DNA from 4 places in the Salipiger sp. PrR002 genome. Region 2 is predicted to be linked to each of the others. Evidence: riboswitches for the same ligand, from Rfam matches in the RefSeq annotation. Region 2 holds a riboswitch; each other region holds the start of a gene.
The links. A riboswitch is a leader RNA that binds a small molecule or an ion and turns the genes downstream of it on or off. The one in region 2 is predicted to bind thiamine pyrophosphate.
Positions count from the first base shown of each region.

Region 1: it holds a riboswitch for thiamine pyrophosphate, as region 2 does, so the genes downstream of both, G0A00_RS20640 (thiamine ABC transporter substrate binding subunit) here and G0A00_RS21270 (FAD-dependent oxidoreductase) in region 2, are expected to answer to the same signal.
Region 3: it holds a riboswitch for thiamine pyrophosphate, as region 2 does, so the genes downstream of both, thiC (phosphomethylpyrimidine synthase ThiC) here and G0A00_RS21270 (FAD-dependent oxidoreductase) in region 2, are expected to answer to the same signal.
Region 4: it holds a riboswitch for thiamine pyrophosphate, as region 2 does, so the genes downstream of both, thiD (bifunctional hydroxymethylpyrimidine kinase/phosphomethylpyrimidine kinase) here and G0A00_RS21270 (FAD-dependent oxidoreductase) in region 2, are expected to answer to the same signal.

Region 1 covers NZ_JAAGOU010000028.1:30,632-36,030, reverse strand. Annotated here, with positions in the region: gene G0A00_RS20650 (methyl-accepting chemotaxis protein) at 1-324, shown strand, start outside; gene aroC (chorismate synthase) at 453-1,553, opposite strand; TPP riboswitch at 1,723-1,832, shown strand; gene G0A00_RS20640 (thiamine ABC transporter substrate binding subunit) at 1,884-2,864, shown strand; gene G0A00_RS20635 (thiamine/thiamine pyrophosphate ABC transporter permease ThiP) at 2,840-4,369, shown strand; gene G0A00_RS20630 (ATP-binding cassette domain-containing protein) at 4,356-5,054, shown strand; gene G0A00_RS20625 (cytochrome c1) at 5,138-5,399, opposite strand, start outside.
Region 2 covers NZ_JAAGOU010000031.1:6,500-11,898, forward strand. Annotated here, with positions in the region: gene G0A00_RS21260 (L-aspartate oxidase) at 1-671, opposite strand, end outside; gene nadA (quinolinate synthase NadA) at 676-1,728, opposite strand; TPP riboswitch at 1,904-2,030, shown strand; gene G0A00_RS21270 (FAD-dependent oxidoreductase) at 2,187-3,137, shown strand; gene thiS (sulfur carrier protein ThiS) at 3,127-3,324, shown strand; gene G0A00_RS21280 (thiazole synthase) at 3,328-4,086, shown strand; gene G0A00_RS21285 (thiamine phosphate synthase) at 4,086-4,694, shown strand; gene G0A00_RS21290 (HesA/MoeB/ThiF family protein) at 4,691-5,399, shown strand, end outside.
Region 3 covers NZ_JAAGOU010000001.1:108,983-114,381, forward strand. Annotated here, with positions in the region: gene G0A00_RS00515 (ABC transporter permease) at 1-899, opposite strand, end outside; gene G0A00_RS00520 (ABC transporter substrate-binding protein) at 1,025-2,248, opposite strand; gene fabD (ACP S-malonyltransferase) at 2,556-3,491, shown strand; TPP riboswitch at 3,700-3,818, shown strand; gene thiC (phosphomethylpyrimidine synthase ThiC) at 3,948-5,399, shown strand, end outside.
Region 4 covers NZ_JAAGOU010000001.1:114,989-120,387, reverse strand. Annotated here, with positions in the region: gene phnC (phosphonate ABC transporter ATP-binding protein) at 1-352, opposite strand, end outside; gene G0A00_RS00555 (hypothetical protein) at 642-2,066, shown strand; gene G0A00_RS00550 (dipeptidase) at 2,091-3,149, shown strand; TPP riboswitch at 3,255-3,373, shown strand; gene thiD (bifunctional hydroxymethylpyrimidine kinase/phosphomethylpyrimidine kinase) at 3,409-4,233, shown strand; gene thiE (thiamine phosphate synthase) at 4,230-4,859, opposite strand; gene thiM (hydroxyethylthiazole kinase) at 4,856-5,399, opposite strand, start outside.

The sequences.
Region 1 (5,399 bases), on a different contig from region 2:
GCCACCGCCGCCAAGGAGCAAGCGGCGGGACTGCAGGAAATCAACGTGGGCGTGGCGGAACTGGACAAGGTCACGCAACAGAATGCCGCTATGGTCGGCGAGACCAGCACCGCAAGCGATCAGCTCAGCAGCGAAGCGGAACGCCTTTCCACACAGCTCAATCGCTTCATGGGCGTCGAAGCCGCGGATACGCAGGATGTCACGCCGGTGGCCGCGCCTATCGAAAGCTTCGAGCCTGCGCCGCCCTCGGTTCCGGCTGCCCAATCCCAGCCCACACCAAAGCGCGCCGTCGCGGGCGATGACGTGAGCTGGGAAGAATTCTGACCGGGGGCTTCTTGCGGGTCTCTGCGGCGCTGGGTGACCCGCTTTGATCGCCCCCCGCCCCTTAGAGCTCCGTAGCGTGCCTGACGCCACAGGCAAAAGCGACAGAGGCAGTAGCAGTGGCGCCCAGATCAGCCGATCTGACCGCGATTGGACCCAATCTGACCGCGGTGCAGCAGAAGGTGATCGAGGATGACACAGGCCATCATCGCCTCACCTACCGGCACCGCGCGAATGCCGACGCAGGGATCGTGACGGCCCTTGGTGACGATGTCGGTTTCCTCGCCGCCCACCGTCAGCGTCTTGCGCGGCGTCAGGATCGAAGATGTCGGCTTCACCGCGAAACGCACCACCACGTCCTGCCCGGTGGAAATCCCGCCCAGCACCCCGCCCGCGTGGTTCGAGCTGTAGACCGGCCCATCCGGCCCCATGGTGATCTCGTCGGCATTGGCCGAGCCGGTCAACGCAGCCGCAGCCATACCTTCGCCGATTTCCACGCCCTTCACCGCGTTGATCGACATCATCGCCGCCGCCAGATCGGTGTCGAGCTTGCCGTAAATCGGCGCGCCCAGCCCCGCGGGCACGCCGCGCGCGACCACCTCGATCACCGCGCCGACGCTGTCGCCGGACTTGCGCAGACCGTCGAGATAATCCGCCCAGCCCTCGGCGGTTTCGGCATCGGGGCACCAGAACGGGTTGCGCGCGATCTCCTCCCAGTCAAAGCGCGAGCGGTCGATCGCCTGCGGGCCCATCTGCACCATGTAGCCGGTGATCGACACACCCGGCGCCAACTCGGCCAGCGCCGCCCGCGCCAGACCGCCCGCAGCCACCCGCGCCGCCGTCTCACGCGCCGAAGAGCGCCCGCCGCCGCGATAATCGCGGATGCCGTACTTCTGGTAGTAGGTGATGTCGGCGTGCCCGGGGCGGAACTTGGCCGCGATCTCGGAGTAATCCTTGGACCGCTGGTCGGTGTTCTCGATCATCAACTGAACCGGCGTGCCGGTGGTCTGCCCTTCGAAGACGCCGGAGAGGATTTTCACCGCATCGGGCTCGCGCCGCTGGGTGGTGTATTTGTTCTGCCCCGGCTTGCGCAGGTCCAGCCAGCTCTGCAGCGTGGCTTCGTCGATCTTCACGCCCGGCGGGCAGCCGTCCACCGTCGCGCCTAGCGCCGGGCCGTGGCTTTCGCCCCATGTGGTCACACGGAAGAGATGGCCGAAAGTGTTGAGGCTCATGGGGATGTCTCCTGTGTCGGGCCGCGGGGTCTGCTCGCCAAGCCTGTTAGGCCAGCGCGGCCCCTGTCTCAAGGAATTTCCGCAACAAACAGCGACACAAGACGACACCGGACGACACTGGGCACTGCGCGCAATTCCCTTGTCAGAGGCCCCGACCCCGGCTAGGTCTTGCGCTACCTCGGGGTGCCGCGCGATCCGCGCCGGCTGAGATGCGATCCACGCGAACCCGTTGAACCTGACCCGGTTAGCACCGGCGGAGGGAAGGTCACGGCCCAAGGCCCCACGCGCCCCGGCCCATCTTGCCCTCTCGCCGCAAATTTGGAGGATGCCATGAAGGCCATCAGTTTTGCAGCGGGATGTCTCTTTGCCAGCACGGCGCTGGCGCAAGAGCCCGTTCTGACCGTCTACGCAGGCGATTACGTCGTCTCGGAATGGGGCCCCGGCCCGAAGATCGAAGAGATGTTCGAGGCGCGCTGCGGCTGCGATCTGCAGTTCAAGCCCGGCGACCTGCTGCCCCGCCTGCTGCTCGAAGGTGATCAGACCGAGGCCGATGTGGTCTTTGGCCTCAACACCGATGTGACCAAGAAGGCCCGCGAAAGCGGCCTCTTCGCCCCGCATGGCGTGGACCTCTCGCCGCTCACCCTGCCGATCGACTGGACCGACGACACCTTCCTTCCCTACAACTATGGTGAGACGGCCTTCATCTACGACACCACCCGCCTGTCCGAGCCGCCCACCAGCTTTGCCGAGCTGCTCGACGCGCCGGATGATCTGAAGATCGTCATCCAAGACCCGCGCAGCTCGATCTCGGGCCTCGCGATGGCGCTCTGGGTCGAGGCGGTGTTTGGCGATGAGGCCGAAGATGCCTGGCGCAAGCTGGCGCCGAAGATCCTCACCGTCACCAAGGGCTGGTCGGAAAGCTACGGCCTTTTCACCGATGGCGAGGCCGACATGGTGCTGAGCTACACCACCTCGCCCGCCTATCACATCATCGCCGAAGAGGATTACACCAAGAAGGCGCTGATCTTCCCCGAGGGCAATTATTTCATGGTCGAACTGGCCGCGAAACTTGCCAACACCGATCAGCCCGAGCTGGCTCAGGACTTCATGGATTTCATCCTGACGCCCGAGTTCCAGCAGATGATCGCCACCGGCAATTGGTCCTTCCCCGCCGCCCTGCCGCACGAGGACTGGCCGGAAGGGTTCAAGGAGCTCGAACTGCCGAGCAAGGTTCTGTTCTACTCCGAGGACGAGGCCGCCGCGCTGCGGGATGAGGCGATCGAGGCATGGCGTCGCGGCCTCTCGCAATAATCGCGGCGCTTGCCGCGGGCGGGCTGGTGCTGGCACTGGTGCTGGGCCCGGTCGCGGCGGTGCTGGCGCGGGCTGGTGGCTGGGGCAGCCTTGGCCCCGGCGACTGGCAGGCGCTGCGCTTCACGCTCTGGCAGGCCTGTCTTTCGGCGCTGTTCTCGGTGGCGCTGGCGATCCCGGTCGCTCGCGCGCTGGCACGACGGCGCTTTCCGGGGCGCGGGCTGCTGATCTCGCTTCTGGGTGCGCCGTTCATCCTGCCGACGATCGTGGCGGTGCTGGGGCTGCTGGCGGTCTTTGGCCAGAACGGCATGGTCAACGCGGCCCTGCGGGCGGTCGGACTGCCCGGCTTCAGCATCTACGGCCTGCACGGCGTGGTGCTGGCGCATGTGTTCTTCAACCTGCCGCTGGCGACCCGGCTGCTGCTGCAGGGCTGGCTGGCGATCCCCGCCGAACGCTTTCGCCTCGCCGCCTCGCTGGGGCTGTCGCCATGGGCGATGCTGCGCACCCTCGAGGCGCCCATGGTGCTGCGCATCGCGCCCGGAGCCTTCGCGGTGATCTTCGTGATCTGCCTGTCGAGCTTCGCGGTGGCGCTGACGCTGGGCGGCGGCCCGCGCGCCACCACGGTCGAGCTGGCGATCTATCAGGCGGTGCGCTTTGATTTCGACCTCGGACGCGCGGCGCTGCTTTCGGTGATCCAACTGGCGCTGGCGCTGGCGGCGGGGCTGGTGGCGCTGCGGCTTGGCACCGGCGGCGGCTTTGGTGCGGGGCTCGACAGGATGGTGACCCGCTGGGACGGGCGCGCAGGGCTTTCGCGGGCGGCGGACATCGCGTGGATCGCCCTCGCCGCGCTCTTCCTGCTGACGCCGCTCGGCATGGTGGTGGCGCGCGGCCTGCCCGGGCTGGTGCAACTGAGCGCCAGCAGCTGGGAGGCAGCGTGGAATTCGCTGACCGTGGCGCTGGCCTCGACGCTCCTTTGCCTGCTTTGGGCGCTGCCGCTGTCCACCCGCTGGGGCGAGTGGCTGGGGCTCGTGGGCATCGCCGTCTCGCCGCTGGTGCTGGGCACCGGCCTCTTCCTGATCGTGCGCCCCTTCGCCAACCCGCTGTCGCTGGCGCTGCCCGTCACGACCTTGGTGAACGCGCTGGTCGCCCTGCCCTTCGCGCTGCGCATCCTGCGGCCAGAAGCCGAGACGGTGCGCGCCGACTACGGACGTCTGGCGCAGGCGCTGGGGATGACCCCGCTCGCGTGGCTGCGCCTCGTGCTGCTGCCGCGGCTCCGCCGACCGCTGGGCTTTGCCGCCGGGCTCACCGCCGCGCTGTCGATCGGCGATCTCGGCGTCATCGCCCTTTTTGCCGACCCCGACCGCGCGACCCTGCCGCTGCAGGTCTACCGGCTGATGGGCTCCTACCAGATGCAGGCGGCAGCGGGCGCGGCGCTCTTGCTGCTGCTGTTCAGCTTCGGGGCCTTCTGGCTCTGCGACCGGGGAGGCCGCGCCAATGCTGACACTTGAGGCCCTGCGCTACACCGAGGGTGACTTCAACCTTTCGGCCGACCTGTCGCTGGCGCCCGCGCGGCGCGTGGCGATCATCGGCCCGTCGGGCGCGGGCAAGTCGACGCTGCTCGACCTGATCGCCGGGTTCCTCGCGCCCAAGGCGGGCCGCCTGCTCTGGCAGGGTCAGGACATCACCACGACGCCGCCCGACAAGCGCCCCGTGGCCATGCTCTTTCAAGAGAACAACCTCTTCCCGCACCTGAGCCTCGCGCGCAATCTGGGGCTGGCGCTGCGCCCCGGCGGCGGACGGCTGACGGCGGACGAGCGCCGCAAGGTCAACGAGGCGCTGGAGCGTGTCGGCCTCGGCGGGCTCGCTGCGCGCAAACCCGGCGCGCTGTCGGGCGGGCAGCAGAGCCGCGCCGCACTGGCGCGCGTGCTGCTTCAGGCCCGGCCAATCCTCGCGCTGGACGAGCCCTTTGCCGCGCTCGGACCCGCGCTGAAGGCGCAGATGCTGGACCTTGTGCAGGAGGTTGCGGGCGAGCTGGGCGCGCTGGTGCTGCTGGTCAGCCACGACCCGCAGGACGCCCGCCGCTTCGCCGAAGAAACGGTGCTCGTGGCGGATGGCGCGGCGCATCCTCCGGTCCCGACGGACGAATTGTTCGACGCCCCCCCAGAGGCGCTACGCGCGTATCTGGGACTATAGCGCAGCGCGAGCCGGGCGAATGCCCCCCCAAAGCAAAAGGCCCCGCCAGACAGCGGGGCCTTTCCATTCACATCAAGCGAAGATCACTCCGCCTTGTGCTTGAGCGGGCGCCAGATGCGCTTGTTGGTCAGATAGAGCAGCACCGACAGCAGCGTCAGGAACAGCACCCCGACAAAGCCCGCCTGCTTGCGCGCCATCATCTTCGGCTCGGCGGTCCACATCAGGAAGGCCGCGATGTCCTGCGCCTCGTGGTGCAGCTCGTTCGAGTGACCATCGGCGAACTCCACATCCTCCCCAGCGAGCGGCGGGGCCATGGCGATCCAACCGGTCGAAAACGCGTGGTTC
Region 2 (5,399 bases):
GCCATCACCGCGCCCGCGCGGGCGGCAAGCCCGGCAACCTGCCCGCGGATGCGCGCGGGGTTGGTGGTCAGCGCATAAAGCCCGCCAGAGCCGCCGCCCGCCAAGAGCACCGCCGGAGCGGTCACGGCGACGGGCGCGCCGCCGCCCGAGGGCGCCAGTTCGACGCCGCTGACCCGCCCCGCCGCACTGCGCAGCCCGGTGGCGAGCCAGCCCTCGAGCAATTGCACCGAAGGCGTCTGCCGCAGCTGCGCGGCCAGCGCGCGCATGATCTCGGCCCCGGCCTGATCGCCGCGCACCCGCACCACGCGGGCAAAGGCATGGGCGGCCTCGCGCGACAGCAGGTAGCCGCCCGCCGCGTCGCGGTCGAAGGGCGCGCCGAGATCGGTGAGGGTGAGGATATGGTCCCGCGCCTCGCGGGTGACCGAGCGCGCCACCTCCGCGTCGACGATGCCCGCCCCGGCGCGCAGCGTGTCGGCGGCATGGGCTTCGGGGCTGTCGGGCTGCGCCATGGCGGCGGCGACCCCACCCTGCGCCCACGCCGAGCTTGCGCCACTGCCCAGCGGATCGGGCGAGACCAGCAACACCGGGCGCGGCGCCAACGCCAGCGCCGCGTAGAGCGCCGCAAGACCGGCGCCGACGATCACCACCCGGCCGGTGGATATCTCTTGCATGGGCTCAGGCAGCGCTGCGCTGCGACAGATCGATCATCCGCTGCACCGCCAGCCGCGCGCCTTCGGCGATGGTGGGATCGACCTCGACCGCGCCCTCCATGCTGTGCAGCGACCACAGCACCTTCTCGAGGGTGATCATCTTCATGTAGGGGCACATGTTGCACGGGCCGACGAACTCCACGCCCGGCAGCGCGTCCGAGATGTTCGAGGCCATCGAGCATTCGGTGACCAGCATCGCCTTGCCCGGCTGCTCGCGGTTCACATAGTCGATGATCCCGGCGGTGGAGCCGGAGAAATCTGCCTCGGCCACCACGTCGGGCGGGCATTCGGGGTGGGCGATGATGCGGGTGTCGGGCTGCCAGCTGCGGAAGTCGCGCAACTCGGCGGCGGTGAAGCGTTCGTGCACGATGCACGAGCCGTCGTACCAGACGATGTTTTTTTGCGGCACCTGCTTGGCGACGTTCTGCGCGAGGTATTTGTCGGGGGTCATGATGACCGTCTCGGCGTCGAGCGCGGCGACGATCTGCGCGGCGTTTGACGAGGTGCAGCAGATGTCCGACGCCGCCTTCACCTCGGCGGAGGTGTTCACATAGGTGACCACCGGCGCGCCCGGATAGCGGCGGCGCATCTCGGCGATTCCCTCGGGGGTGATGCTTTCGGCCAGCGAACAGCCCGCGTCCATATCGGGGATCAGCACGGTCTTCTCGGGGCTGAGGATCTTCGAGGTCTCGGCCATGAAATGCACACCGCATTGCACGATCACATCGGCCTTCACCTTGGTGGCCTCGATCGCCAGTTGCAGGCTGTCGCCCACGACATCGGCGATGCCGTGATAAATCTGCGGCGTCATGTAGTTATGCGCCAGAACGACGGCGTTGCGCTCTCTCTTCAGGCGGTTGATCGCCTCGACATAGGGGGCGTGGATCGCCCAGTCGGCGGGCGTCACGACGCGGCTCATGCTGGCGTAGAGATCGCCAAGCCGTTCCGCCGCCTCGAGCGAGGGTGCGAGGTCGTAATGGCGGCCGAGCGTGTCGGCGATGGTGGTCTGGTCGAGCATGACCTGCTCCTCCTCAGGGTCTTGTGCCGACGTCCGGCATTAGACCCAAGCTGACCTAAGGACAAGGCGGCGGGGCGATAAAGTGAACCATTGTGTCGCAGGCAGCCGCGCCGGATGACCGGGCACAGGCGGCGTATTTCGGTGATTGACCGGCGGCACTCAGCGCCTATGCTCGGGCCAACGTCAGGGGAGTCCCGCCATGGGGACTGAGAGGCTGACAGGGACGCCGCGGCGTCCCGGTGACGCGACCCTTTGAACCTGACCCAGTTGACGCTGGCGTAGGAAGACCGAAGGGCAATCTTCTCCGAAGCAGCACGCGCGGGGTGGTCCTTTCGGGCCATCGGGCCCTGTTGTGCATCCATATGCGCGGGGCCTGTGGCCCCTTTCTCCGTCCATCCTCGGCTTTGGGTCTTTGGCTTGGGTCCTTTGGTTTGGGGCTTTGTGAGGAGGAGCGCGCGATGGACGAAAGGATTTCTGTGCTTGGCGGCGGTGTAGCGGGGCTTTGCGCCGCGCTGGCGCTGGCCGAGCGCGGCCTTGAGGTGGAGCTGATCGTGCCCGAGGGTGCGCCGCCACCCGCCTCAAAGCTGGCGGGCGGGATGCTGGCACCCTTCTGCGAGGGGGAGAGCGCCCCGCCCGAGATCACCCGGCGCGGACAGGCGGCGCTTGGCTGGTGGCGGGCACGCACGGCGAGCTTTCGCCAGAGCGGCACGCTGGTCCTCGCCCCGCCGCGCGACCGGGCGGAGCTGACCCGCTTTGCCCGCGCCACCACCGGCCAGACCCTCGTCGATCCCGGCACGTTGGAACCCGAGCTTTCGGGCCGCTTCGCCTCGGGGCTGTTCTTTGCCGAAGAGGCGCATCTCGATCCGGGCGCGGCCATGGCGGATCTGCGCGCGGCGCTTGCCGCGCGCGGGGTGCGGAGGCATGGCGGCGCGCCCTCGGGGCGCATCGTGGATTGCCGGGGTATGGCGGCGCGGGACCGTTTGCCCGATCTGCGCGCGGTGCGGGGCGAGATGCTGGAGCTTCATGCACCCGGCGTGCGGCTGACCCGCACCATTCGGCTGCTGCACCCGCGCTTTGCCTGCTACATCGTGCCGCGCGCCGCGGGGCGCTACATGATCGGTGCGACGATGATCGAAAGCGCGGACCCCGGCCCGGTCACCGCCCGCGCGGTGATGGAACTGCTGTCGGCGGCCTACACGGTGCACCCCGGCTTTGCCGATGCGGCGCTGATCTCGGCGGGGGCGGGGCTGCGCCCGGCGTTCCCCGACAATCTTCCGGCGCTGCGCCGCACGCCGGGACGCATTCATCTCAACGGTATGTATCGCCACGGGTTTCTTATGGCGCCGGTCCTTGCCGAGGATCTGGCGGATGAGATCGTGGCGCAAAGGGAGAAGACCCATGCAAATTGATCTCAACGGCCAGAGGCTGGCCACGACTGCCAAGACGCTGGAGGGGCTTCTGGCCGAACAGGGCGTGGACGCAGGCAGTGTCGCCACCGCGCTCGACGGGGCCTTCGTGCCGCGCGGGCTGCGCGCCGCAACGCCGCTGAGCGAGGGCGCGAAGGTCGAAGTTCTGTCGCCGATGCAGGGGGGCTGAGCGATGTTTTATGGCGTTGACCTGCCGTCGCGGCTGATGCTGGGCACGGCGCAATACCCTTCACCGGCGGTGCTGGCAGAGGCGGTGTCGGCCTCGGGCGCCGGGGTGATCACCGTGTCGTTGCGGCGCGAGGGGGCGGGCGGCGCTGCGTTCCGCGATCTGCTCACGGGCACCGGCTGCCGCCTGCTGCCCAACACCGCGGGCTGTCATACCGCGCGCGAGGCGGTGACCACGGCGCAGATGGCGCGCGAGATCTTCGGGACCAATTGGATCAAGCTCGAGGTGATCGGCCATGCCGACACGCTGCAGCCCGATCCCTTCGCGCTGGTCGAGGCGGCGCGCATCCTCTGTGCTGAGGGGTTCGAGGTGTTCCCCTATACCACCGAGGATCTGATCGTGGGCGAGAAGCTGCTGGAGGCGGGCTGCGAGGTGCTGATGCCTTGGGGGGCGCCGATCGGCTCGGGGCAGGGGCTGCGGCACCGCGAGGCGCTGCGGAGCATGCGGGCGCATTTCAAGGGCGTGCCGCTGGTCATCGACGCCGGGATCGGCGCGCCGAGCCAAGCGATGGAGGCGATGGAAATGGGCTTCGACGCGGTGCTGCTGAACACCGCCGTGGCCAAGGCGCTGGACCCGGTGGGCATGGCGCGGGCTTTTGGTCAGGCGGTTCACGCGGGGCGGCTGGCGTATGAGGCGGGGCTGATGCCGCGCCGCGACATGGCCGAGGCCTCGACGCCGATCTTCGGCATGGCGGATCTGGCATGATGGGGCTCGATCGCTTTTACCTGATCACCGGCCATGTGAACCGGCTCGAACTGCTGGTCCCGCAGGGGGTCAAACTGGTGCAGCTGCGGCTCAAGGACCTGCCCGAGAAAGAACTGCGGCGGCAGATCGCCCGTGCCCGCGACCTTTGCGCCGTGCATGGCGCGCAGCTTGTGGTCAACGATCACTGGCGCCTCGCGCTCGACCTGCGCTGCCGTTTCGTTCATCTGGGGCAAGAGGATATGGACGGTGCCGATTTCGCCGCGCTGCGCCGCGCGAATATGCGCTTTGGCCTGTCGACCCATGATGAGGCCGAGCTTGAGCGCGCGTTGGCGCTGGATCCGGCCTATGTGGCGCTGGGACCGGTCTATCCGACGCTGCTCAAGAAGATGAAATGGGGCCCGCAGGGGCTGGACCGGGTGCGTGCTTGGAAGCGCCGCGCGGGCGATGTGCCGCTGGTGGGCATCGGCGGGCTGACGCCTCAGCGCCTGCCGGACCTCTTTGCCGCTGGGGCGGACAGCGCGGCGGTGGTCACCGACATTCAGCAGGCCGCGGACCCCGAGGCGCGCTGCCGCGAGTGGATCGCCGCGACGCGCAAGGTGCTCGCATGAGCCGTTACGCGCGGCAAATCTGCCTGCCCGGTGTCGGTGCGGCGGGGCAGGCGCGGCTGGCCGCGGCGCGGGTGCTGGTTGTCGGCGCCGGGGGGCTTGGCTCGGCGCTGCTGCCGCTGCTCGCCGGGGCGGGCGTTGGCGCGATCCGCATCGTCGATCCCGACGTGGTGGAAGAAAGCAATCTGCACCGCCAGACGCTTTATGCCATGGCGGACCTCGGGCGGCCCAAGGCCGAGGTGGCGGCGGAGCGGCTCGCGGCGCTGAACCCCGGCTGCACGGCGCGGCCACGGGTGGCGCGGCTCGACCCGGCGCTGGCGGGCGAAGAGATCAGAACGGCCGATCTGGTGGTGGATGCCGCCGACAGCGTGGCGGTGACCTACGCGCTGTCGGACCTTTGCCTTGCGGCGGATCTGCCGCTGATCAGCGCCTCGGTGGTCGGAACCTCGGGCTATGTGGGGGGCTTTTGCGGCGGAGCGCCAAGCTATCGCGCGGTGTTTCCCGACCTGCCCGGCCGGGTGCAGAGCTGCGCCTCGGCGGGGGTGATGGGGCCGGTGGTGGCGGCGCTCGGCGCGTTGCAGGCGCAAATGGCGCTGGCGGTGCTGCTTGGGCATGTGCCTTCGCCTTTGGGGCAGATGCTGACGCTGGATGCCGGGGCGTGGCGGCCGGCTGGGTTTCGCTTCGATGGCGCGCCCGAGCCGGAGGTGG
Region 3 (5,399 bases), on a different contig from region 2:
GGCGCGCCGACCTGCCCGTGCTCGCCCGCCACCTCCTCGCGGCCCAGCAGACCATAGGGGCGGATGATCAGCACCACCGCCATGACCACGAACATCAGCACTAGCGTCGATTGCGGCAGGTAGGTCACCCCGAAGACCCCCAGCACCGAGATCAGTACCGAGGCGATGAAGGCCCCCGGCAGGCTGCCCATGCCGCCGATCACCACCACCACGAAGACCGCGCCGATGATGTTGAAATCCATCAGCAGATCGGCCCCGCCCTTGGGCAGTTGCAGCGCGCCGCCCCAGCCCGCCAGCGCCGAGCCGAGCGCAAAGACCCCGGTGAAGAGCCACGCCTGATTGACCCCCAGCGCGCCGACCATCTCGCGGTCCTGCGTCGCGGCGCGCACGAGGATGCCCAGCCGGGTGCGGGTGATTAGATACCACAGCGCCAGCAGGATGACCGGCGTGAGCGCGATCAGAACGATGTCATACTTGGGCACCGGCTCGCCGAAGATGCGCCAGACCCCGCGCAGCCCCGGCGCGCGCGGGCCGAGCCGGTCTTCGGCACCCCAGATCATCAGCGCCAGATCCTGAATGACGAGGATCACCCCAAAGGTGGCCACAAGCTGAAAGAGCTCTGGCGCGCGGTAGACGCGGCGCAGCACGATCACTTCGACCAGCGCGCCGATCAGCCCCACCGCGAGCCCGGTCAGTACGATCGCCCCCCAAAAGCCGACCGCGCCGGGCAGCACCTCCATCAGGGTCACGCCGATGAAGGCCCCGAGCATGTAGAAGGACCCATGCGCGAAATTCACGATCCGCGTGACGCCAAAGATCAGCGACAGCCCTGAGGCCACGAGAAACAGCGCCGCGGCATTGGCGAGGCCAGTCAGGAACTGGGCGAGGAAGAAGGCCATGGTGGGGAAGGCTCGGATGGGGGAAGGGGGCGGGGCGCTGCCCCTCTTGGCCTTACGGCCAATTCACCCCGGAGTATTTGCGGAAAGATGAAAGGGGGAGGCTGCGCGGCCTCCCCCGAAGCGCCTCAGTCGGCGGGGCGCATTTTGCGGATATCTTCGTCCGAGGGCATGTAGGATGTGGGGTCCTTGTAGGACCAGTCCACCATCACGCCTTCGCCCGCATCGTTCAGCGCCGTGGTGCCGGTGAAGGCGCCCAAGGTCGATTGGTTGTCGAGCGCGCGGTAGTGCAACGGCCCGATCGGCGTGTCGGGAATGTCGAGCCCCTCGAAAGCTTCGCGGATCGCCTCGGTCTCGGTGCTGCCCGCGCGTTCGATGGCGGCGGCGACCGAGAGCGCGGTCAGATAGCCGACGTTGCTGCCGTTCTTCGGCGTTTCGCCGAACATTTCCTCGTAGGCCGCGACGAAAGCACCGCCGGGCGTGTCGGCGGCGAAATCGTACCAAGGGTAGCCGGTGACGAACCAGCCTTCGGGGGCTTCCTCGCCAAGCGGCTCGAAATACTCCGGCTCGCCGGTCAGCAGCCCGTAGACGTCGCGCCCGTCGAAGAGGCCGCGGTCGGTGCCCTGACGGACGAATTTGGCCAGATCGGTGCCGAAGGTGACGTTGTAGATCGCGTCGGGCTTGGCGCGCTCCAGCGCCTGTACCTCGGCGCCGGCGTCGATCTTGAACAGCGCGGGCCATTGCTCGGCGACGAACTCCACCTCGGGCTTGAGCCGCTTGAGGTTTGCCTTGAAGGCCTCGACCGCCTCGGTGCCATAGGCGTAATTCGGCGCGATGGTGGCATAGCGGATGGCGTCGGTGGTTGCCGCCTGCTCGGCCAGCATCGCCGCCTGCACCCATGTCGAGGTGCGCAGTCGGAAGGTGTAGGGATTGCCCGAGCTCCAGACCAGAGTGTCCGCCAGCGGCTCGGAGGCGAGATAGACATGCTGCTTCTCGGCGGCGTAGGAGCTGAGCGCGAGCCCGACGTTGCTGAGGATCGTGCCGGTGAGCATCACCGTGCCGTCGCGGGTCATCAGTTCTTCGGCGATGCGCACCGCCTCGGCGGGATCGCCCTGATCGTCGCGAAAGACGAACTCCAGAGGACGGCCCAGCACGCCGCCTCGCGCATTGATTTCGCTGACCGCCAGTTCGATGCCCTTGCGGTAGGGCTCGGCGAAGGCTGCAAGGCGCTTGTAGTGGTTGATGTCGCCGATCTTGATCGGGGCATCCGTGCTGTCCTGGGCGAGCGCGGCGGCCGGGATCAGCGCCAGCGCGGCGGCGGTGGCGAGAACGGTGCGTCGAAGCAGGGTCATTGCGGCGTCTTTCTCCTGTTGCGCGGCGCGGGGGGCAGGCCGCTGCGACCCTCTTACGCCGGAACGTCGCCTCTTACCAAGGTGCTGTGCGGGAGTTTTCGGTGGGCGCCACTGCCGGGGGCGCTGCCCCCGCCGCGCCGGGGCGCTGCCCCCGCCGCGCCGGGGCGCGGCTCCCCCGGCGTATTTTTGAAGAGAAGAAGCCTATGGGGGCGCTCAGCGGGGGCGTTGCGCGACGGGGCGCTTGGCGCTAGGACTGCGCGCCAAAGCGCGCCAGAACCCGACCGCGCGAGCCTTAGGAGAGACGATCATGACGCGAGCCTTCATCTTCCCCGGTCAGGGGGCGCAGACCATCGGCATGGGCAAGGCGCTGGCCGAGGCCTATCCGGCGGCGAAAGCCGTGTTCGACGAGGTGGACGCGGCGCTGGGCGAGAGCCTCTCGTCGCTGATCTGGGACGGCGACATCGAGACGCTCACCCTCACCGAAAACGCCCAGCCCGCGCTGATGGCGACCTCGCTGGCGGCCATGCGCGCGCTCGAGGCAGAGGGCATCGAGATCGGGGCGGCCAGCTTCGTCGCGGGTCACTCGCTGGGCGAATATTCGGCGCTGACCGCCGCAGGCGCGCTGAGCGTCGGCGATGCGGCCAAATTGCTGCGCACCCGTGGCAAGGCCATGCAGCAGGCGGTGCCGGTGGGTCAGGGCGCCATGGCGGCGCTGCTGGGCCTCGATCTGGCCACCGCCCGCGCCGTCGCAGAAGAGGCCGCGCAAGGCGAGGTCTGTGCCGCGGCCAACGACAACGACCCGTCGCAGGTGGTGATCTCGGGCGACAAGGCGGCGGTCGAACGCGCCGTGGAGATCGCCAAGGAGAAGGGTGCCAAACGCGCGCTGCTGCTGCCGGTGAGCGCCCCCTTTCACTGCGCACTGATGGCCCCCGCCGCCGAGGTCATGGCCGAAGCGCTGGAGCAGGTGGATATCACCGCGCCCAAAGTGCCGCTGGTGGCCAATGTGATCGCCGAGGCCGTGACCGATCCCGCCCGCATCCGCGCGCTGCTGGTCGAGCAGGTCACCGGCTCGGTGCGCTGGCGCGAGTCGGTCGAGTATATGGTCGCGCAGGGCGCGGATGAGTTCTGGGAGATTGGCGCGGGCAAGGCGCTCTCGGGCATGGTGAAGCGCATCCACCGCCCGGCCACGCTGCGCAACATCGGCGCGCCCGACGACGTGAAGGCCGCGCTCGAAGCGGTCTGAGGTACGCCTCAGCTCTGCCAAAAGAAAACAGGGGCGGTGCCATGCGGCGCCGCCCTTCGTGCATTCCGGGCGTGTGCATGCTGGGCGCGACCAGCGCCTTTCATTGTTCCACAAATACGCCTCCGACCGCCTTCGCCTTCGCCTTCGCCCGCGCTCCGCCGGGCCGAGGCCGCACCTTGACGCCCGACCCGACTCGCCGCAGGGTGGCGCCACTCACCCGGGGGGTCCCGACAAGGGGCTGAGATTCTGCTGGCGTCCGCGCAGCGCAGTGACCCGACGAACCTGATCCAGTTCATACTGGCGTAGGGATGGTGCACTGGCGTTGCCGGGGGCTCTGCGCCCCGGTTCTTGCGGATAGGACAAGCGGGGCAGACCCGCGCCTTGGCCGCAGCAATGTCACCCCATTCACGCACCGGAACTGGGTCTCCACCGCTTTGAGCTTGGAGGCTCCGACCGATGAAAGACCTGACCCCAACAGTCACCTGCGGGCCGCTGCCCGCTTCGCGCCGCGTCTGGCACAAGGGCACGCTGCACCCGCAGATCCGCGTGCCCATGCGCGAGATCGACCTGCATCCGTCCGCCGGTGAGCCGCCGGTCACCGTCTATGACAGCTCCGGCCCCTATACCGATCCCGGTGCCGAGATCGCCATCGACCGCGGTCTGCCGCGCCTGCGCGAGGGCTGGGTTCGCACCCGCGCCGACACCGAAAGCTACGATGGCCGCCACGTGAAGCCCGAGGACAACGGCTTTGCCGAAGGCGCGCGTCTGGTGCCCGAGTTTCCGGTCCGCCACGCGCCGCGCCGGGGCAAGGACGGCAAAGCGGTCACCCAGATGGCCTATGCCCGCGCCGGGATCGTCACGCCGGAGATGGAGTTCGTCGCCATCCGCGAGAACCTCGGGCGCAAGGCCGCCAAGGCGCAGCTGGAACGGGACGGGCAGGATTGGGGCGCGTCGATCCCCGACCATGTGACGCCGGAGTTCGTGCGCGATGAGATCGCCCGGGGCCGCGCCATCATCCCCGCCAACATCAACCACCCCGAGCTTGAGCCGATGATCATCGGGCGCAACTTTCTGGTGAAGATCAACGCCAATATCGGCAACTCGGCGGTGACCTCCTCGATGGCTGAGGAGGTCGAGAAGATGGTCTGGGCGACGCGCTGGGGCGCCGACACGGTCATGGACCTGTCGACCGGGCGCAACATCCACAACATCCGCGACTGGATCTTGCGCAACGCGCCGGTGCCCATCGGCACGGTGCCGCTCTATCAGGCGCTGGAGAAGGTCGGCGGCCTCGCCGAAGACCTGACGTGGGAGGTGTTCCGCGACACGCTGATCGAGCAGGCCGAGCAGGGGGTGGATTACTTCACCATCCACGCGGGCGTGCGGCTGCACATGATCCCGATGACGGTGAACCGGGTGACCGGGATCGTCAGCCGCGGCGGCTCGATCATGGCCAAATGGTGCCTGCACCACCACCGCGAGAGCTTTCTTTACGAGCATTTCGAGGAGATCTGCGAGATCGCGCGGGCCTATGACGTGTCCTTATCGCTGGGTGACGGGCTGCGCCCCGGATCTATCGCCGACGCCAACGATCAGGCGCAGTTCGCCGAGCTGGAAACGCTGGGCGAGCTGACGCAGGTGGCGTGGAAGCACGAGTGTCAGGTGATGATCGAGGGGCCGGGCCATGTGGCCATGCACAAGATCAAGGCCAATATGGACAAACAGCTGGAGACCTGCGGCGAGGCACCGTTCTACACGCTCGGGCCGCTCACCACGGATATCGCGCCGGGTTATGACCACATCACCAGCGGCATCGGGGCTGCGATGATCGGTTGGTTCGGCACGGCGATGCTGTGCTACGTGACGCCCAAGGAGCACCTCGGCCTGCCGGACCGCGACGATGTAAAG
Region 4 (5,399 bases), on a different contig from region 2:
GGTAGAGGTTGAACATGGTCGACAGCGTGCTGCGCCGCGCCAGCGTGCCGTGCAGCACGTTCGACACCACATCCATGCGCGGCACGAGGTTGAACTGCTGGAAGATCATCGCGCAGTCCGACTGCCACAGGCGCTTTTCCCCGCCCTTGAGTTGCAGCACGTCGCGGCCCTCGAACAGCAGACGCCCCTCGGTCGCATCGGTCAGCCGGTTCATCATCCGCAGGAAGGTCGATTTGCCCGCGCCCGAGCGCCCGATGATGCCGATCATCATCGGCCGGTCGACGGTAAAGCTCGCGTTGTCCACAGCGGTGTTCGCGCCGAAGCGCTTCGTCAAATTCTCGACGGTGAGCATGGTTCCCCCAGACTGTCCGGAGCGATGTCTGGCCCGGCACCGTATCGAGGCTGTGACGCTTCGGACTCAGTTCCGTGTCGGTTCCGTGAAGCTTTCTTGACGCCGCGCATCTGGCGGCAATGCCGGAAGTTCCACGCCTGATTGCGCCGCACAGCGCCCCAGCCACGCCGCAGCCTCGCCGCAGCCACGTCGCCATACGCGGAGCAGCTATGCGGCGCGCGGCATTGCCCTGTGGCAGCAACAATGGTCTATGTCCGTACTAAAGCCCGCCCGAGACTGGACCGCACACGTGCCCATAAGCCTACCGAAGACCCCTGCGTCCCCTCCGAGCCTGACCGACCGTCTGATCGGCGCCCTGCTGATCCTGATCACCTGTCTGCTCATCCTCAAGGAATGGCATCTCGCCTCCTCCGGGCTCGACTACGCGCTGGTTCCCGCCGTGACGCTGGTGGTGGCGCTGCTGGCGACGCAGGTCGCGCCGGGACGGCAGTTCTTCGTGGCGCTCGCCATCGTGCTCAGCCTCGCGCTGGTCTGGCGTGTCGAGGGCTGGCAGCCGGTGCTGCTGAACGCCTTCCACTCCGCCGGGTTCATCGCCGCCTTCTTTGCCGCGCTTGCCACGCTGCGCAGCGCGGCGCAGCAGGCCAGTTCGATCCGTGCGGCGGGCAATTTCCTCGCGCTGCAGCCGCCGGGGCGGCGCTATCTGGCGCTCACGCTTGGCGGGCAGGCCTTCGCCTTGCTGCTCAACTACGGGGCCATCGCGCTGCTCGGCAGCCTCGCCACCGCCGCGGCGGCGGATGAGCCCGACGAGGAAATCCGCACCCATCGCACCCGCCGCATGCTGCTGGCGATCCAGCGCGGTTTCGTCGCCTCGCTGCCGTGGTCGCCCATGTCCTTTTCCATCGCGATCACCACCGCGCTGATCCCGGGCACCAGCTGGGGCTCTGTGGTGCTGCCCGCAATCGGCACCTCGGCGCTGATCACCCTGACCGGCTGGGCGCTCGACACGATCTTCAAACCGAAGCTGTCGCATCCGCCCGCGCCCCGCGCAGCGCCCGAGGGCAGCTGGGCGCTGATGGCACCGCTGCTGATCCTGCTGGGTCTGCTGGTGGTCTCGGTGCTGATCCTGCAAAGCCTCACCGGCCTGCGCATCATCGCGCTGGTGCTGCTGGTGGTGCCCTGCATGGCCGCCGCATGGGCACTGCTGCAAAAGCGCGAGGGCAATCCGCCGCTGCGCGAGCGCGCCCGCACCTTCGCCTTCACCGAACTGCCCGCCTATCGCGGCGAGGTGACGCTGCTGATGATGGCCGGTTTCATCGGCACCGTCGGCGCGCCGCTGCTCGCGCCGCTGGTCAAGGCCTCGGGGTTTCATCCCGAAGACCTGCCGCCCGCGCTGGTGCTGGTCAGCTTCGTCTGGATCATCCCGCTGCTTGGCCAGCTTGGCATGAACCCCATTCTCGCCGTGACGCTGATCGCGCCGCTGGTGCCCGCCGCCTCCGAGCTTGGCGTCGCGCCCGAGGCCATCGTGGTGTCGATCACCGCGGGCTGGGCCTTGGGGGGCATCAGTTCGCCCTTCACCGCCACCACGCTGCTGGTGGGACGTTTCGGCAACGTCAGCGCCCGCCACGTCGGTCTGCGCTGGAACGGCAGCTATATGATCTGCATGCTGCTTCTGCTGTCGGCATGGGTGCTTGCCCTCGGCTATCTCATTCTCTGACCTCCAACTCGCGAAAGTTCCGCCATGAGCCTTGCCCAGACCCCGCCCATCTTTGACGGCCACAACGATCTGCTGCTGCGCCTGCTGCGCGGGGCCGTCAGCGCCAGCGACGTGGTCGGCGGGCTGAGCAGCGGCCATATCGACCTGCCGCGCGCGCGCTCGGGCGGGTTCGGCGGCGGCTTTTTCGCGGTCTTCGTGCCCAGCCCCTCGAAGTCGGGCGACGACATGGACGCGATGGCGCAGCCGCAATACGACCTGCCGCTGCCCGAGATGATCCCCCATGCCGAGGCGCTGGAGACCACGTGGAAGGGGGTCGAGGCCTTCGAGGCGCTGGCCGAGGCGGGCGCCATCACCCCCTGCACCACCGCCGCCGAGATCGAGGTCGCGCTGACCGGCCCCAAGATGGCCGCTGTGCTGCATATCGAGGGCGCCGAAGCGATCGGCCCGGACCTGAGCGAACTGCACGAGCTGCACGCCCGTGGGCTGCGCTCGCTCGGCCCGGTCTGGTCGCGCCCGACGATCTTTGGCAACGGCGTGCCCTTCCGCTTCCCCTCGACGCCGGATACCGGCGACGGGCTGACCGAGGCGGGCAAGCGGCTGGTCAAGGAATGCAATGATCTCAAGATCATGATCGATCTGTCGCATCTCAACGAAAAGGGCGTCGACGATGTGGCCGCGCTGACCGATGCGCCGCTGGTCGCCACCCATTCCAACGCCTATGCGATCACCCCGCACGCGCGCAACCTCACCGACCGCCAGCTTGCGATGATCGCCGAGAGCAACGGTATGGTCGGCGTCAACTTCGCCTCGGCCTTCCTGCGCCCCGACGGGCGGATGGATCCCTCGTGCAGCCTCGACGTGGTGCTGCGCCACTTCGACCATCTGATCGAGAAACTGGGCGAGGACGGCGTCGGCTTCGGCTCGGATTTCGACGGTGCAACGGTGCCCGAGGGCATCACCGACATCGCCGGTCTGCCCAATCTGCGCGCCGCCATGACCGCCCATGGCTTCGACGCCGCGCTGATGGACAAGCTCTGCTCCGGCAACTGGCTGCGCGTGCTGCGCAAAACCTGGGGCGCATAACGCCCGCCCCTTCGTCTAGACGCAAATATCCCGGGGGTCCGGGGGCAGCGCCCCCGGCTCTCTGCAGCCTTTGGGCTTTCGCACCCGGCCGCATCTGCTAGGGTCCTCCACACCTAGGGGGGTCCCGGCAAGGGGCTGAGATACTGCTGGCATGCGTGCGGCGCAGTGACCCTTTGAACCTGATCCGGATCATGCCGGCGAAGGGACAGGTGGAGCTGACCGCATGCCCTCGCCGGCCTCATTTATGGAGGCCGCGCCCTTGAACACCCCCGACATAATCTCCCGCATCCCCAACGTGCTGACGATCGCGGGCACCGACCCCTCAGGCGGTGCGGGGATTCAGGCCGATCTCAAGGCCTTCAGCGCCAACCGTGCCTATGGCATGAGCGTGATCACCGCCGTGGTCGCGCAGAACACCCGCGGGGTGCGGGCGGTGGAGGCGCTGCCGCCAGAGTTCGTCGCGGCGCAGATCGACGCGGTCTTCGACGATGTGCGGGTCGACGCGGTGAAGATCGGCATGGTCGCCAACGCCGGGATCATCCGCGCCGTGGCCAAGCGGCTGCGGGCCCATGGCGCGCGCAACATCGTGTTCGATCCGGTGATGGTGGCCAAGAGCGGCGACGCGCTGCTCGACCCCGAGGCGGTGGCGGCGCTGCGCGAAGATCTGGTGCCGCTGGCAACGCTGATCACCCCCAATCTGCCCGAGGCCGCCGTGCTGCTCTCGCGCGGTGCGGGCTGGAGCGCCGAGGAGATGGCCAAGGAACTGCCTGCGCTGGCCGCCATGGGACCAGAGGCGGTGCTGCTCAAGGGCGGCCATCTGACCGGCAGCCCCGAAAGCACCGATCTTCTGTGGTGGCAAGGACAGACCCGCAGCTACAGCGCGCCGCGCATCGCCACCAAGAACGACCACGGCACTGGCTGCACGCTCTCTGCCGCGATCGCCGCGCTGCTGCCACGCAAGACGCTGCCCGAGGCGGTGGATGAGGCGAAGCGCTACCTGCAAGGCGCGCTGGCCGCGTCGGACCGGCTGGAGGTGGGCGGCGGCCATGGGCCGCTGCACCATTTTCACGAGATGTGGACCTAGGCCGCGGCCCAGGCGCGGGCAATCTCCCGCGCCGCAACCGCAGGATCCGGCTGGCCGCAGATCGCAGAGACCACGGCAAGGCCCTGCGCTCCCGCCTTTTTCGCCGGCGCGGCATGATGCGCTTTCAGCCCGCCGATGGCCACCGCGGGCACCGGGCACGCCGCCACCTGCGCCGCCAGCCCGTCCCAGCCCACGGGCTGCTTGTGGTCGGGCTTGGTGGGGGTGGCAAAGACCGGCCCGGCCCCCACATAGTCCACCAGCGCAGGAGGGGCCGCCCGCGCCAGGTCCGGGCTTTCCACCGAGAGCCCCAGCAGCATCTCCGGGCCGACGCGCGCCCGCGCTTCGGCGGGGGTCATATCGCCCTGCCCCACGTGCAGCCCGTCCGCACCGATCACCCGCGCGGCCTCGACGTCGTCATTGACGATGAGCAGCGCGCCCGAGCCCGCCAGCGCCGCCTTCAGCGCCCGCCCGGTCTCGATCACTCTCGCGGTGCCGCCGTCCTTGTCGCGCAGTTGCACTATGGTGGCGCCGCCCTGCACCGCAAGACGCGCCGTTTCCACCATGCCGATCCCGGCGCAGAGGCCGGGATCGAGCACCAGATAGACCGACAGGTCAAAGCGCCTCATGCGGCATCTTCCAGCACCCGCAGATCGGCCCCGGCGTCCAGCGCCTCGGGCGTCAGCGCATGCAGCCCGTCGAGGAAGCGGGGCGCGAAACTGCCCGGCCCCGCGGCGCCCTCATGCGCGTGGCTCCCGGCGACGGCATAATGCGAGAGCGCCGCGACGGTCGCCTCGAACGGGTCGCCGCCGAGCCCCACGTAAGCCCCGCAGAGGCCGGTGAGCGAACAGCCAAGCGCGGTGTTCAGCGGCATCCACGGCGAGCCACCGCCGATCCGCACGGCACGGCTACCGTCGGTGACGAAATCCACCGCCCCGGTCACCGCCACCACGCCGCCGGTCTGCCGCGCCAGCGCACGGGCGGCCGCTTCTGCGGCCTCCACCCCGTCGCGCCCGTCGACGCCCTGCCCGCGACTGACCTCTCCGGTGAGCGAGAGGATCTCGGAGGCATTGCCCCGCACCACCGTCGGCTTCAGCGCCAGCAGTTCGGCCGAGACCCGCCGCCGCAGCCCGGTCGCCTGACAGGCCACCGGATCAAGCACCCAAGGC